Regions from separate parts of the Rhizobium sp. NLR22b genome, predicted to be linked through region 1. Evidence: riboswitches for the same ligand, from Rfam matches in the RefSeq annotation. Region 1 holds a riboswitch; each other region holds the start of a gene.
The links. A riboswitch is a leader RNA that binds a small molecule or an ion and turns the genes downstream of it on or off. The one in region 1 is predicted to bind cobalamin.

Region 1 (3,545 bases):
GGTCCGCAACGATCTGCGCAGCTATGGCTGCACCTCGGGTAGCATGGTGGTGATCGGCGGCGAGAATGCCGATTTTTGCGCCGAGCTTTCTGATGCCGAAGCCCGGATGGTCGACAATATCCGTTATCTCCAGGATCAGCGCGACGAGTTGCGCAGCCAGGCCGGCGATGACGACGCGCGCCGGGAATTGACGGCGGCCCTCGAACGCAATGGCTGCAGCAGCGACAATTTCTATGCCCCGACCGAGCGCAGCGCCAGCGATCCTGCCCCAAGCGTCGAGGAACAGGCGATGCGCACCGACACCTTCATCCCGCTTGGCGGCGGTGAAGAGGCCGATCCATTTTACGGCCTGCCGAGGGCCGAAATGTTTTCGCCGGTCAGCACCATTTGCGTTCGCAGCTGCGACGGCGGCTTCTTCCCGATCAGTTCGAACACCACCTCGGTCGATTTCGGCCGCGATGCGCAGACCTGCGCCAAGATGTGCCCCGGCATCGAGACCGAGCTCTTCTATCGCGACGTGACCAGCACCGAAGCCTCGAACATGATCTCGGTCGCAACAGGCGCGCCCTATAGCGCCATGAAGAACGCCTTTGCCTACAAGAACCGCGCTCCCGGCGAGAAAAATACCTGCGCCTGCAATCTGACCGCCTATTACGAGGAGATGCGCGGCAAGCAGACCCTGGGCGAACCGCCGCAGCAGGGCTCGATCACGACGGTCCGCACCAATCCGCCGGCGAAAGATACTGCGGCAGCAGCAGTCCCGCCGCAGCCATCCGTTCCCGAGCGTCCCTACGACCCCACGCAGAACAAGGTCCGTCAGGTCGGCCCGCAATTCCTTGCTGGCGACCAGGGCTCGATCGACCTTGCCAATCCGGCGACGCCGGGCCCGCAACCACAACAGCAGTAATTGCTAAGGGTCGTTGCGTCCCCATCCGTCGTGGAAAACCAGTTCCTCGAGCGGCAGCCGCTGCCGCCAGCCTTTGACCGAGAGTTCCGGTTCATCATAAAGCCGATCGACAAAGCCGGCGCAGAGCCAAGCGACCACCTCGATATGCTCGGGTATGCCGAGAATTGATTTCAGGTCGCCTTCACGAAAGATGCTGACCCAGCCGATGCCGACCCCTTCGGCGCGGGCCGCAAGCCAGAGGTTCTGGATGGCGCAAACGGTCGAATAGGAATCCATCCGCGGATTGTGCGTCCGTCCCAGCACCACGCTGCCGCCGCGAGTGGGATCGCAGGTCACGCATATGCCGAGCGGCGCCTCCACGATGCCTTCGAGCTTGAGGGACCGATAGGCCTGCCGCCGCTCGCCTTCGAACATCGACGCCGCCTCTTCGTTGGCCTTGGCAAAGGCGTCGCGCACGCGCGCACGGACAGCTGGACTATTCACCAGAATGAAATTCCATGGCTGCATGAAGCCGACCGACGGCGCATGATGGGCGGCTGTCAGGAGCCGCGCCACGACGTCGTCGGGCAACGGATCGGGCAGGAACTGGCTGCGCACGTCACGCCGCGTCATGATCGCGTGATACACGGCTTCGCGCTCGGCCAGCGAAAAACCGGACGCCGCCGAAAGGGCATCCGCATCAAAGGGTCGCATCGTCAAATCCCCAACAACGCAACCGCCCGCCGTCCGCGCGGGTTGGGTCTATCTCGCCAGGCCGGTCTTCTGACTTGGCTTCATCCATCTGCCGCAGCCTTCCCGGCAAAAGCCAGTGGCGCGATGAAGCGGCAGACGTCGGCCTTACAGCGTTGGGCACGTTCCGGCCTTGCACCGGATTCCCGATTCTCCCGCCTGGACGGCGGGCACCTGACGGCGCATCTATTTCAGGAAACCGACGCGGCGGCAAGTGCACGCAGACCGAACCTGAAACCACGGCTGCATATGGCTGATCGAGGGGCGGATCACCGGGCAGACAACCCCCTCCTCGGCGATCTTTTGGTCGCAGGAGGAAACAGCCTCTGTGTGCCCGCCCATCCTCCTCTACTTTATGATTTATTCACACATCAAATCCACACTGCCTTTGCGCGTTTTGGGTCGCAAACTCCGACATGGGCATGAGCGCTCGTGATGTGACCGTCAGCGTCGATGCCGCGCTGATGTGCCGGTCGCGAAGATGGTCGACCGAGCCGCAATTCCAGGCTCCACGGATGTTCCAATTCTTGAAAACGATGCCCCTGACAGCCAAGCTGGCGGCGATTATCGTTGCCGTCAATCTCTGCGGCATTTCCGCCTTGGCCACCTATACATGGATGTATGAAACCCGGGCGCTGGTTGACGGCGCCCACGCAAATTGGTCCAAGGATGCGGAGCAGTTTGCATCTCTGGCCGCCGGCGGCGTCAAATGGGGCAAGGCGAACGCCGTTCGCGAGGCTTATTCGCTGTATCGTGACGATCCCTCGCTCGATCTTGTGCAATTTGCCGCATTCAACGCAGAGCTCGCTGCCGTCGACAGCTGGACCCGCGACGGCGTTTCCGGTTTGCCAACGCCGGCCGACCTGGCGACCCGCCTCAGCGCAAAACCCGACAAAACGACGATCGATGACAGCGGAATGTCCGCCGGTTTGGTCACGATTATCGCGCCGCTGCCGCTGGACAAGTCGGGCAAGACAACCGGCTACATCGTCACGAACTGGTCTGTCGAAAAAATCACTTCCGAAGTCCGCCAGAAGGTCCTCGTTTCGCTGCTCACGCAGTCCGCCATCACCGTTCTCGCCGTCATCGCTTTCCTCCTCGCCATGCGCAGCCTCGTTGGCAGGCCGCTCAGGATCCTCAGCAAACGAATTGGCGCGCTGCAGAATGGCGACCTCGCCTCCTCCGTCGCCTACAAGGAGAATGGCGACGAAATCGGCTTCCTCGCCCGTGCGCTGGAGGTCTTCCGTCACGAGGCGATCGCAAAGGTCGAAAGAGAGCAAGTCACTGCCGAGCAGACCGCCTCGTTCGACGCCGAACGGGCCCGCAACGCATTGCTGACGGAAGAAGCCGGCAACAGGCAACGGCTGGTGATGACCACTCTTGCGAACGCATTGGAAAGACTGGCCGCCGGCGACTTCTCGATCCAGCTTGCCGATCTCGGCCCTGAATTCGATAAATTGCGGCAGGACTTCAACAACATGGTCCAGGCCGTCGCAGCCGCGCTGACAGAGATAAAGATCGCTTCCGTCGCGGTTGAGGGCGGATCGAGCGAGCTGGCTTCCTCCGCAGATCAGCTGGCCAAACGGACCGAACAGCAGGCGGCAGCACTGGAACAGACCGCTGCGGCACTAGATGAAGTGACGACGACAGTCAAAACATCGTCGCAGCGGGCTGAAAATGCTGGACAATTGGTCGAGGAAACCAAGCGAGGTGCTCACGTCTCGGCGACGGTGGTGCGCGACGCGATCGGCGCGATGGACCGGATCCAAACCTCCTCCAGTCAGATCGGCCGCATCATCGGCGTCATCGACGAAATCGCATTCCAGACGAATCTGCTGGCGCTGAATGCCGGCGTCGAGGCCGCACGTGCCGGCGAGGCCGGCAAGGGATTTGCGGTTGTCGCACAGGA
Region 2 (3,545 bases), on a different contig from region 1:
TGGGCCAGAAGCAGATGCATCGATTATCCTTGAACGAGCGCTTCAATCGCCTTGCGCACCGCGCCCTGGTTCATTTCGTGCAAGCCGATGACGACGAGGCGCGTGCGGCGCGCCTCGCCCGCTGCCCAGGCGCGGTCGAAATACTGGTCGATGCGGCTGCCGACGGCCTGCAGTTGCAGGCGCATGGGCTTGCCCGAGACGTCGATGAAGCCCTTGAGGCGCAGCACATCATGCTCGGCGATGATGCCCTTCAGCTTCTCGACAAAGCCTGTCGGATCGGAAACAGCGCCGAGTTCGACAACGAAGCTGTCGAACTCGTCGTGGTCGTGTGGCGCCCCATCCTCGTGCTCCAGCTCGTGATGGGATTTGCGGTTGGCGATATCGTCTTCCGCGCCGATGCCGAGGCCGAGCAACACGCCTGCCGGCACCTCGCCATTCCTGGCCTCGATCATGACCGGCTTGCGGGCGATGCGGGAGGCGACTTCGTTCTTCACGCGGCCCAGGCCATCCCCATCGATCAGGTCGGTCTTGTTGAGGACGATGAGATCGGCGCATGTGAGCTGGTCTTCGAACAGCTCCTCGATCGGGCTCTCGTGATCGAGCGAGTCGTCCTCGACGCGCGCCGCCTCGACAGCAGCATGGTCATCGGCGAAACGGCCGGCGGCAACGGCCGCACTGTCGACAACCGTAATGACGCCGTCGACGGTCACCTGGGTGCGGATATCAGGCCAGTTGAAGGCGGAGACCAGCGGCTGCGGCAGGGCGAGGCCGGAGGTTTCGATGACGATATGGTCAGGCCGCTGTTCGCGCTCCAGGAGCTTCGTCATCGTTGGAATGAAATCGTCGGCGACGGTGCAGCAGATGCAGCCATTGGTGAGCTCGATAATGTCGTCCTCGCTGCAATTCTCCGCGCCGCAGCCCTTCAGCACCTCGCCATCGACACCGAGATCGCCGAATTCGTTGATGATAAGCGCAATCTTTTTGCCGCCGGCATTGGTGAGCAGGTTGCGGATCATCGTCGTCTTGCCGGCGCCAAGGAAGCCGGTGATGACGGTTGCGGGGATTTTCTGCTGGATCATGGAACTTCAACCCTTCATTTTCAGCGGCAGACCGGCCGCGATGAAATAGACTTCGTCGGCCTGCGCCGCGATTATTTGGTGCAGCCGTCCGGCATGATCGCGAAAATCGCGCGCCATCCGATTGTCAGGCACGATGCCGAGGCCAACCTCGTTGGAAACGAAGACCAGCCGCGCCTTGGCGCCAGGCAGGAAATCAGCGAGCGCGGCAAATTCCACAGCCATCTCGCGCTCCGCCATCATCAGGTTGGTCACCCAGAGAGTCAGGCAATCGACAAGCACAATGCGCCCCTCGCCGTCGATCGCGGCAAGCACGCCGAGAAGATCGAGCGGCTCCTCATGCGTCGTCCAGGAAGGGCCGCGATCGGCCTTGTGCTGGGCAATACGCGTCTGCATCTCCTCGTCCCAGGCACGGCCGGTGGCGAGGTAGTGGCGCTCGTCGCCGCTTGCCATAACGAGATTTTCGGCAAAACGGGATTTGCCGGAACGGGCGCCGCCGAGGATGAGGGTGTGGGAGGGGGCAGCCGTCATGCCCAGACAGTCCTATGACCGGATGCGGTACCCCGCCCCACCTCATTCCTGTGCTTGTCATAGGAATCCAGCCACGGCGCGTCGGCGCCGTGAATAATTCTATGCTGCCGTGAAGGGATTCTCCTGTGCCCAAGGACTTGGGCCCGCTGGATTCCTGTGACAAGCACAGGAATGAGGGAGGAAAGGAAACTCCTTCCCAGCGGCCCCGTGCCGGACGGCGGCGGCATCTGCAAGTCACCTTCCAAGCGCACCACCAGAGGCGGCGCTGAATTCAATCGTTCAGCCAAAACAACCTCCGTGCTGGCAGCGGGTCTCTTGCCCAGGGTTGGGCTTTTCGCCCGGCACGGAAGGCAGGTCTCCTGGCTCGCGGTTATCGGCGGCGATCGGGGCGAACCGGAAGTCCGGTCGCCCCTGATCGTGCCAGCGGATCTGCCTCGCCTTCCCGGCTGCCTCGGTGAAAAGGTGGACGATTCGTAGAGATAGAGGCGTCCGACCCCGGTTGATCACCATGCATTTCCAGTGGCTTTTCCGGCATGCCGCCCATCCCGCCCGCCTGCACGATTGCAGCCCGCCGGCCGAAAGGGTTCGATGCCGGATGGAAGACCCTGACCGCTCTACAGTCGCGGGGTCGGCTGTGATGAATGCGCCCGATGTGGGTCCGCCCCGTCACATTCCCTTTTCATCCGGAAGGCGAAATGCCGATCCGGAACCATCCGTTATCCCTGGGATGGTTAGGCAAGCCGGGGGGTGAAGTCAACCGACCTTCGAAACCGCTCCAGCTCCAGACTGCGCAAAAGATCGGCCAACACCACTGACCCTACCGGAAATATCGTCTATTATCAGCGGCTTACGTCATAAATATTTGACCCGACCGTCGGCTTTTCGCCGCAATTGCGTTGCAAGGCGACTGCACCTCCGCCCTTGACCCGGCCTCTCATCGCCTAGTTGTCTAGCCATGCTTATGAAATTGGATCGGCGGCGCCTGCGCACGCTGCGTGTTTTCTTCGATCCGGGCCGGCTGCGCGCCCTGACGCGCCGCAGCGAAGTTGGCTTGTCGCTGGCAGGCGCCATCGTCGGCATCGCCTCGGGTCTTGCCGTGACCGGCATGAGCTATGTCTCCAACGAGTTGCACCAGCTAGTTTTCGGCATCGCCGACAGCGAAAGGTTGAGCGCGTCGGTCATCGAGGACAAGATGCTGCTGCTTACCGCCCCGGTCATCGGCGGTACCCTGCTCGGCCTGCTGCTTCTGGTCCTCGCCAAACGGCGCAAGAAACCGATGGTCGACCCGATCGAGGCGAATGCGCTGCATGGCGGCCGCCTCTCGTTGACCGACAGCATCATCGTTGCCGTACAGAACCTGATCTCCAACGGCTTCGGCGCCTCCGTCGGTCTGGAGGCCGGCTATACCCAGCTCGCCGCCGGCATTGCCTCCAAATTCGGCCTCAAGCTGCAGCTGCGCCGCTCGGACCTGCGCATACTCGTCGGTTGCGGCGCGGCCGGCGCCATCGCCGCCGCTTTCAACGCGCCGCTGACGGGCGCCTTCTACGCCTTCGAGCTGATCATCGGCACCTACACCATCGTGTCGTTGACCCCGGTCGTCGTCTCCGCCCTCGTTTCAACCCTCATCGCAAGGTTGCTTGCCGAGGGCGATTTCACCATCGATATCGGCAGCTTCGGCTCGGTCGTGCCGGCCGATTATATCCCGGCGCTGCTGCTCGGCGTCTTCTGCGCCGGCGTTGGCATTCTCCTCATGCAGGGCGTGGCCTTCGTCGAGGAGGTGGCGCGCAAAAGCTCGATTGCCCCGCCCTTTCGCCCGGCGCTCGGCGGCATTATCGTCGGGCTTCTGGCGATGATTTCGCCGCAGGTGCTCTCGGCTGGCCACGGCGCGCTGCATCTGAACCTCTCCCGCGACGTGGCAATCCCGGCGCTGATCGGTCT
Region 3 (3,545 bases), on a different contig from region 1:
GTGATATCAGGCACGACGACGCCGAGCGACAGCGTCTTGATGCGGATCTTCTCATCGGCATTTTCGCGCTTGGTGTCGAGGAAACGCATGATGTCGGGATGATGCGCGTTGAGATAGACCGCGCCCGCGCCTTGGCGCGCGCCGAGCTGGTTGGCGTAGGAGAAGCTATCTTCCAAGAGCTTCATCACCGGGATGATGCCGGAGGACTGGTTCTCGATCTGCTTGATCGGCGCGCCGGCCTCGCGGATATTCGTCAGCGACAGCGCCACGCCGCCGCCGCGCTTCGATAGCTGCAGTGCCGAATTGATCGACCGGCCGATCGATTCCATATTGTCCTCGACCCGCAGCAGGAAGCAGGAAACGAGTTCGCCGCGCTGCTTCTTGCCGGCATTCAAGAAAGTCGGCGTCGCCGGCTGGAAACGCCCGGAAATGATCTCGTCGACCATGTCACGGGCAAGCGCCTCATCGCCCCGCGCCAAGGTCAGCGCCACCATGCAGATGCGGTCCTCATAGCGCTCGAGATAGCGCTTTCCGTCGAAGGTCTTCAGCGTATAGCTGGTGTAATATTTGAAAGCGCCGAGGAAGGTCGGGAAGCGGAATTTCCGCGCATAGGCCTGATCGAACAGGCCGCGGACGAAATTGAAGGAATACTGGTCGAGAACCTCCCGCTCGTAATAGCCCTCGGTCACGAGGTAATCGAGCTTTTCCCGGAGATTGTGAAAGAACACGGTGTTCTGGTTCACATGCTGCAGGAAATACTGCTTGGCCGCCATGCGGTCCTTGTCGAGCTGGATCCTGCCCTCATCGTCATAGAGGTTCAGCATCGCGTTCAGTGCGTGATAGTCGAGTGTTTCGGCCGCTTTAAGTGGTTTTGCGCCTGTATCCCGCGTCAGATTTGTTCCCGTGTCCAAAATCGTCCCATCCCGTCTTTGACATTGGCGACATCCTCGGCTGTTCCCAGGAGCTCGAACCGGTAGAGGTACGGCACCTGGCACTTCTTCGAGATGACGTCGCCGGCAAGCCCGTAGGTCTCGCCAAAATTGCTGTTGCCCGCGGCAATCACGCCGCGGATGTTGGAGCGGTTTTCCGCCTCGTTGAGGAAACGGATCACCTGCTTGGGCACGGCGCCCTTGACGATCCCTGGGCCGCCGTCCCCACAATAGGTGGGCGAGATCAGCACATAGGGTTCGCGAATGTGGATGTCTTCAGCGCCGACGGGAATGCGCGTCGCGCGCAATCCCAACTTCTCGACGAAACGATGGGTGTTCCCGGATCGGCTGGAATAATAGACGATCAGCCCCACCGCTTTTCTCCGGTCAGGAGAGCGCGCTGATCATGTCGGGGCGGAAGCCCGCCCAATGCTGCTCGCCGGCAACGACGACCGGAACCTGCATGTAGCCCATGCCAAGCACGCGATCGAGCGCTTCGGCATCCTCGGAAATATCGACGATCTCATAATCGACGCCCAGGCGATCGAGGGCGCGGTAAGTGGCCGTGCATTGGACACAGGCCGGCTTGCTGTAAACGGTAACGCTCATCATCTTCCTCGTGATGTCAGTGAATGCAGGACACAGGACTGGGATCGGGCGCCGTGCGACGTCCGGGGCAATGCTTGATAATGATCTGGCAAAGTTGGCGCTTTAAACGCCCGACATCATCCCTCGCAGGATGTGCACGGGCGGCGGCTTTGATGTTCTCGACATGACTTCAAACCCCCGAAATGCTCATGCGGACGTTCGGGGCAGCGCAACAGACACGGATCATTCCGCTTCATGCACGCGACCTTCCGGACACCCCGCCCGTGGACGTTGCGTTCGAGGCAGGTCTCCTGGCTCACGGGTCGAAGCACCCTGCCCCAGCCTTCCCGGAGCATCATGCTCCAGTGACCTGAAATCGGACAGTTGCTCGCCGCTTACAGTTGCGGGGGCAGCTCCGGCATTGTCGCACCATGATGGCGCAGCGCACCGTATTCCCGTCTTAGCCCCCGATCCTCACGAATCGAAGGAACCTTGAACACTAGATATAGTACGCGAATCGTAATTCACGTCAACGGATGGTTTGTGCATTGCGTTACGGCAGGTTTGAAATCGCTGCATTCCTGTGAAAAACATGGACAACGAAAGCTTAACGAAAACAGGCTTGGAGATGACCGTAGTGGGGCTGGCCTATAGCCAGCTGCCAGGCTGCGGATAGACGACGCAAAACCCGCGACGTCATCCTCGGCCTTGTGCTGCCTTGTGCCGACGATCCACCCAGGTCCATTCTGAAAATAAGAGCTTTCCTGCCAGATAATTGCAGTGGTGAGATGCCCGGCACAAGGCCGAGCATGAGACCTTGTCAGCAAACCGAGCGCCGACCTAACGGATGACCGGCCCCGAATCGCTGGTCTTCAAACCGCCACCGGCAAAACATTCATCCCCGTACACGAAGCAGCCTGAGCGCGTTGATCGTCACCAGCACCGTGGCACCGGTATCGGCGAGGATCGCCGGCCAGAGCCCGGTCATGCCGGCGATCGTCGTCACCAGGAAGACAGCCTTCAGCCCGATCGCAATGGTGATATTCTCAAGGATATTGCGCATGGTCCGCTTGGAAAGCGCGATCATCCGCGCCACGTCGCCGACGCGTCCATGCAGCACGGCGGCATCCGCGGTCTCCAGCGCCACATCGGTGCCGCCGCCCATGGCGATACCGATGTCGGCGGCGGCGAGCGCCGGCGCGTCGTTGATGCCGTCGCCGACCTTGGCGACGACGAAGCCCTGACGCTTCAATTCGCCGACGACCCGCTGCTTGTCTTCGGGCATCATCTCGCCGCGCCAGTCGATATCGAGCATGCCGGCGACGGCTGCCGCCGTCCGCTTGTTGTCGCCGGTCAGCATCATCGCCTTGACACCGGCCAATTTGAGCGCGGAGAGCCCCGCCCCGGCATCCTCGCGCGGCTCGTCGCGCATGGCGATCAGGCCGGCCGCAGTGCCATTGACGAGCAGCACCGATACGCTCTTGCCCTCATCATTGAGCCCTGCAATACGCGCTTCCTGCTCCCCGTTCAGCGCCCCGCACTCGCGGGCGGCGGGCGGCGACAAGAGATCCAATGTCTCGCCGCCGACCTTGCCGGTGACACCCTTGCCCGGCAGCGCTTCCAGTTCGAAGGCCGGCGGCACGGGCACGCCGTCCGCCTTGGCGCGGTGGAGAATCGCCAGTGCCAGCGGATGGCTGGAGCCCTGCTCGAGCACAGCCGCGCGCGACAGGAGCTGCGCCTCGCCCAATCCGAAGGAAACAATGTCCGTCACCCGAGGCTTGCCTTCCGTCAACGTGCCTGTCTTGTCGAAGGCGACCATCGTCACCGTGCCGAGCGTCTCCAGCACCGCGCCGCCCTTCATTAAGAGCCCGCGCCGCGCGCCCGCCGACAGCGAAGCGGCGATCGCCGCCGGCGTCGAAATGACGAGCGCGCAGGGGCAGCCGATCAGCAGGATGGCAAGGCCTTTGTAGATCCATTCACCCCACGCGCCGCCGAGAAACAACGGCGGAACGACCGCGACAAGTGCGG
Region 4 (3,545 bases), on a different contig from region 1:
GGGAAAAGAACGGCTACCATATGTATGGCGATCCGTGGCGCGAGCAGCGCTATTCCGACGACTGAGCCTTCGGCCGCGAGACGCGACGAAGCGCGAGAACGGCCAGACCGAACAGAGCGGCCAACCCCGTCAGTGACGCCATGCTGGCAGGATGAAGCGGCACCTTGCTCCAGCTCGGCTTGATAATATCGGCGGTGTTGAAAGCCTCACCGCTGAACTGGCAGGTGATGAAGGCAAGTCCGCGGCCCGCCATGTCGGCGTCGATGGCCGAGATGATTTCGCCCGCCGCGGTTGCCTCTCGCGGCATCTCACGCATCGCCATCAGCACGGCTTTCGTCGCCGCGAGATAGGCATGGGCGCATTCGTTGAAAGGGCTTTCCTCGTCCGTCACGCTGCCCGGCATCCGGCCCCAGAAGCAATAGGAATACTGGATTTCCGAGTAGTTCAGGACACGCCGGAACGATTCGTTTGTATCGGCCGCCCGCGACGCCAGCATGCTGATGCTGCTGCGATACTCCGAAATGACCGCCATCTCGCCGTGAGAAATTGCCGGAATATCGAGCCCGGGATGAGAGCCGCCAGAGCTGCTCCCATGGGCGAGGGCATTTCCGATAAACATTGGCAACAGGCTCGCGATCAGACCGAGAAAAGCAAACCTGCCGATATGCCGCATCACCGGAACGCCGGCCGCAGACCGCTCTTGGCGGCAAGACGTCTTTCGGCCAGCGCTCCGAAAACTAGACCGAGCGCTGCCCAAAGGATCGCGTGCATTCCGAGCGTGGTCGTGCGGAACCGCCAGAGCACGATCGCCGAGAAATTCTCGGGCACCTCATTGATCGGCGGCAACAGATAAAGCACGAAGCCGATGAAGACGAGATAGGCGACGCCGGCGATAATCGCGCCGTTCCAGAGACCGAAGCGCTCGCCAAGGCGGCGCGACAGCGCGATCGCGGCAATCAGCGAGGCGAGCGAAACGACGATCATCAGGAAGAACAGTTCGGTCCTGGCGCCGATCGTATCGGGATTGCCGACAGCCGGCGGGTTGGCCGGATATTTGATGGCGGGAACAAGCACGACCGCCACGAAGGCGGCAATGGCGATGACGGCCGAAGTGCCGCGCGCCGATAGGCTGCTGAAGCGGCCGTGCACGAAGGCGAAGGCGAGCGAAAAAAGCCCGCCGACGGCGATGCTGTAGGCCATGACGCCTGTGAAAAGGCCGAGGCCGGCCTGCGTGGCCCGGCTGACGATTTCAGGTTCGGCAGCTTCGCCCGCCGCCTGGGCGCTCGCTTCCTCGAAGGCGATTGCCGCATCGACCAGCGGCTCGCCGAAGGTATGGGCGAAGGCGAAAACGAGGATGCCAGCAATCAGGCCCGCGAGCATGCCGCGAAGCAGAAGCTTTCCAACCATGTCAGTATTCCCCCTTGTCGCGCAAAACTGTGCAGCGGTTTTGCGATAACGACATGCGTAAACAAAGACCTAAAGCGCGAGAAGCGAATCCGAAAGATCGCGATGCGCTTTAGTGACAGGGAAATCCGAGGAGATGGCGGCCGTCATGCACGAATTCGTGCACATACATGCCGTTGAACAGCGCCATCGCGCCCTCCTCGGTGCCGACGAAATAAAGAACGATGAGCATCAGCAGACCGCCGAAGATCGCCCAGGGAAGGATTTCCCCTACAGGGATCGGCGCCGGCGCCGCGACAGGCGCGAAAGTGGTGTCAGACATGTATTCCTCCGGAATGACGCGTTCAGTCGAAAGAGTGTTGTGCGGCAGGGTCTGACTTCCAGCGTGAAGAAGTTTCGACACGCTGGTCACAGTGGCGCGACCGCGCCGGATTTCCACCGGCTTCCAAACCCGCAACAGCACGGTTATATCTGCACGCCGAAGAGACTGTCAACGAAACTTCACGAAGCCGGCAAAGGCCGTCCCCATCCCGTCATCGGAGATCAGAACAATCGTGAATATGCGCCTCACCTGGATCTGCCACGGCGCGACGTCGGCGAACCGCAAGGCCCAGTTTCCGCTCGACGAACCGCTGGAAGAAAAGGCCGTGGAAGAAGCAGCCAGGATGGCCGCCCTCCCCCACGCCGATCGTATTGTCACAAGCCCCGCCATGCGCGCCCTCCAGACGGCTGAGGCGCTCCGTCTCGAAGCGCAGATTGATCCGTCGCTTCGAGATTGCGACCATGGCCGCTGGGCTGGCAGGCCGATCGAGGCGATCGAGGCGGAAGAGCCGGAAAACCTCACGGCCTGGATGACCGAGCCGGGGGTGGCCCCTCACGGCGGCGAGAGTGTTTTCGACCTGCGAAAGCGCGTCGCTGGCTGGATGGATGCCCAGTCCGCCCGAAGCGGTCACGTGATCGCCATCAGCCACGCGGCCGTCATCCGGGCTGCAGTCGCCCACGTGCTTCAGGCGCCACCCTCCTCCTTCTGGCTGAGCGACGTCGAGCCACTCGCCATCCTTCGGATGACCAGCAACGGAAGCCGCTGGTCGCTACGCTTCCAGCATTAGAGATTCCTTATTTTATCCAGCCTTGCACAAGCAAATCGCGTCATTGCTGTTGAACCCGGTTTTGCGGGGACTACTTCCTTGTCCCAAGGAGATGGAAGAATGACATATGATTGGAGTGGAGAGCGTACACGGCGCCTGCGGTTGATGCGCGTCGCCACGTTCACGGTTTTGGCCGGTCTCATCCTCAGCGTTCCGCTGCTGATCGTCACCGCCTGAAGCACTGGAAAAGGCGAGCGATGCGTCAGCACGCTCGCCTTCGTTCTTCTGGGCATCTTTTCGGCCCAATCACCTGTAGCAACATTCTTCCTGAACGGGACCGGCGAAACAGCCGCAGTGCCGGTCCTGGCCGCATCGCAACGCTATCCGTCTGCCGGCGGCTCACCGCAAACCGCCCCCTCCGATAATTCGCCTTCTGGTTTCAACGAACATTTCAGACTTTCGTGATATCTCGGCGCGGGTGGAGTTGGAGAAGGCATAATGCCGGTGTTTTTCCAGAGCAGAGCCGGAAGGCAATGCATGTCGATCGTCGGTTTGGGGATTACCCTCTGGCTCCTAGCTACATTGCTGCGGTTCGACGACAGCCTGGTTTCCTTCATGACCGCTTTCCGTGAATACGGCGCCGACAAGCTCGTTCTGGGACTCGGCATCGCCGGCACCATGAGCTTCATCTACTCGGTGCTGCGTATTGCCGATCTGCGCAAGGAAATGGAACTGCGCGCCGCCGCCCAGGCAAAGGCCGACTGGACGGCAACGCACGACCATCTGACCAAGCTGCCGAACCGCTATGCCTTCGAGCGCAAAATCCTCTCACGGCCGGTCAGAAGCGACGAGGCCGAAATCGAGGAATGGAACCAAAACGTCACCATCTTCTCCGTCGACCTCGACGGCTTCAAAAAGGTCAACGATCTCGTCGGCCACAAGGGCGGCGACGTCTTGTTGGTCGAAGTTGCCAAACGCATCTGCGCGCTCGGCAATGCCGATTGCGTCTACCGCTTCGGCGGTGACGAATTCATCGTCGTCGCCTTTGCCCTG

Region 2: it holds a riboswitch for cobalamin, as region 1 does, so the genes downstream of both, cobU (bifunctional adenosylcobinamide kinase/adenosylcobinamide-phosphate guanylyltransferase) here and bluB (5,6-dimethylbenzimidazole synthase) in region 1, are expected to answer to the same signal.
Region 3: it holds a riboswitch for cobalamin, as region 1 does, so the genes downstream of both, nrdH (glutaredoxin-like protein NrdH) here and bluB (5,6-dimethylbenzimidazole synthase) in region 1, are expected to answer to the same signal.
Region 4: it holds a riboswitch for cobalamin, as region 1 does, so the genes downstream of both, HJC00_RS07850 (CbtB domain-containing protein) here and bluB (5,6-dimethylbenzimidazole synthase) in region 1, are expected to answer to the same signal.

What each region holds. Positions count from the first base shown of each region.
Region 1 is NZ_JABDWM010000012.1:75,660-79,204, reverse strand. Features, by position in the region: gene HJC00_RS19790 (DUF2865 domain-containing protein) at 1-907, shown strand, start outside; gene bluB (5,6-dimethylbenzimidazole synthase) at 911-1,600, opposite strand; cobalamin riboswitch at 1,642-1,829, opposite strand; gene HJC00_RS19780 (HAMP domain-containing methyl-accepting chemotaxis protein) at 2,152-3,545, shown strand, end outside.
Region 2 is NZ_JABDWM010000007.1:231,681-235,225, reverse strand. Features, by position in the region: gene cobN (cobaltochelatase subunit CobN) at 1-20, opposite strand, end outside; gene cobW (cobalamin biosynthesis protein CobW) at 24-1,079, opposite strand; gene cobU (bifunctional adenosylcobinamide kinase/adenosylcobinamide-phosphate guanylyltransferase) at 1,086-1,607, opposite strand; cobalamin riboswitch at 1,939-2,336, opposite strand; gene HJC00_RS14060 (chloride channel protein) at 2,563-3,545, shown strand, end outside.
Region 3 is NZ_JABDWM010000035.1:7,282-10,826, forward strand. Features, by position in the region: gene nrdE (class 1b ribonucleoside-diphosphate reductase subunit alpha) at 1-911, opposite strand, end outside; gene nrdI (class Ib ribonucleoside-diphosphate reductase assembly flavoprotein NrdI) at 890-1,303, opposite strand; gene nrdH (glutaredoxin-like protein NrdH) at 1,317-1,538, opposite strand; cobalamin riboswitch at 1,801-2,027, opposite strand; gene HJC00_RS30935 (heavy metal translocating P-type ATPase) at 2,413-3,545, opposite strand, start outside.
Region 4 is NZ_JABDWM010000003.1:357,280-360,824, reverse strand. Features, by position in the region: gene HJC00_RS07865 (sulfite oxidase-like oxidoreductase) at 1-65, shown strand, start outside; gene HJC00_RS07860 (hypothetical protein) at 50-619, opposite strand; gene HJC00_RS07855 (CbtA family protein) at 673-1,407, opposite strand; gene HJC00_RS07850 (CbtB domain-containing protein) at 1,517-1,726, opposite strand; cobalamin riboswitch at 1,752-1,902, opposite strand; gene HJC00_RS07845 (histidine phosphatase family protein) at 1,959-2,513, shown strand; gene HJC00_RS07840 (bifunctional diguanylate cyclase/phosphodiesterase) at 2,991-3,545, shown strand, end outside.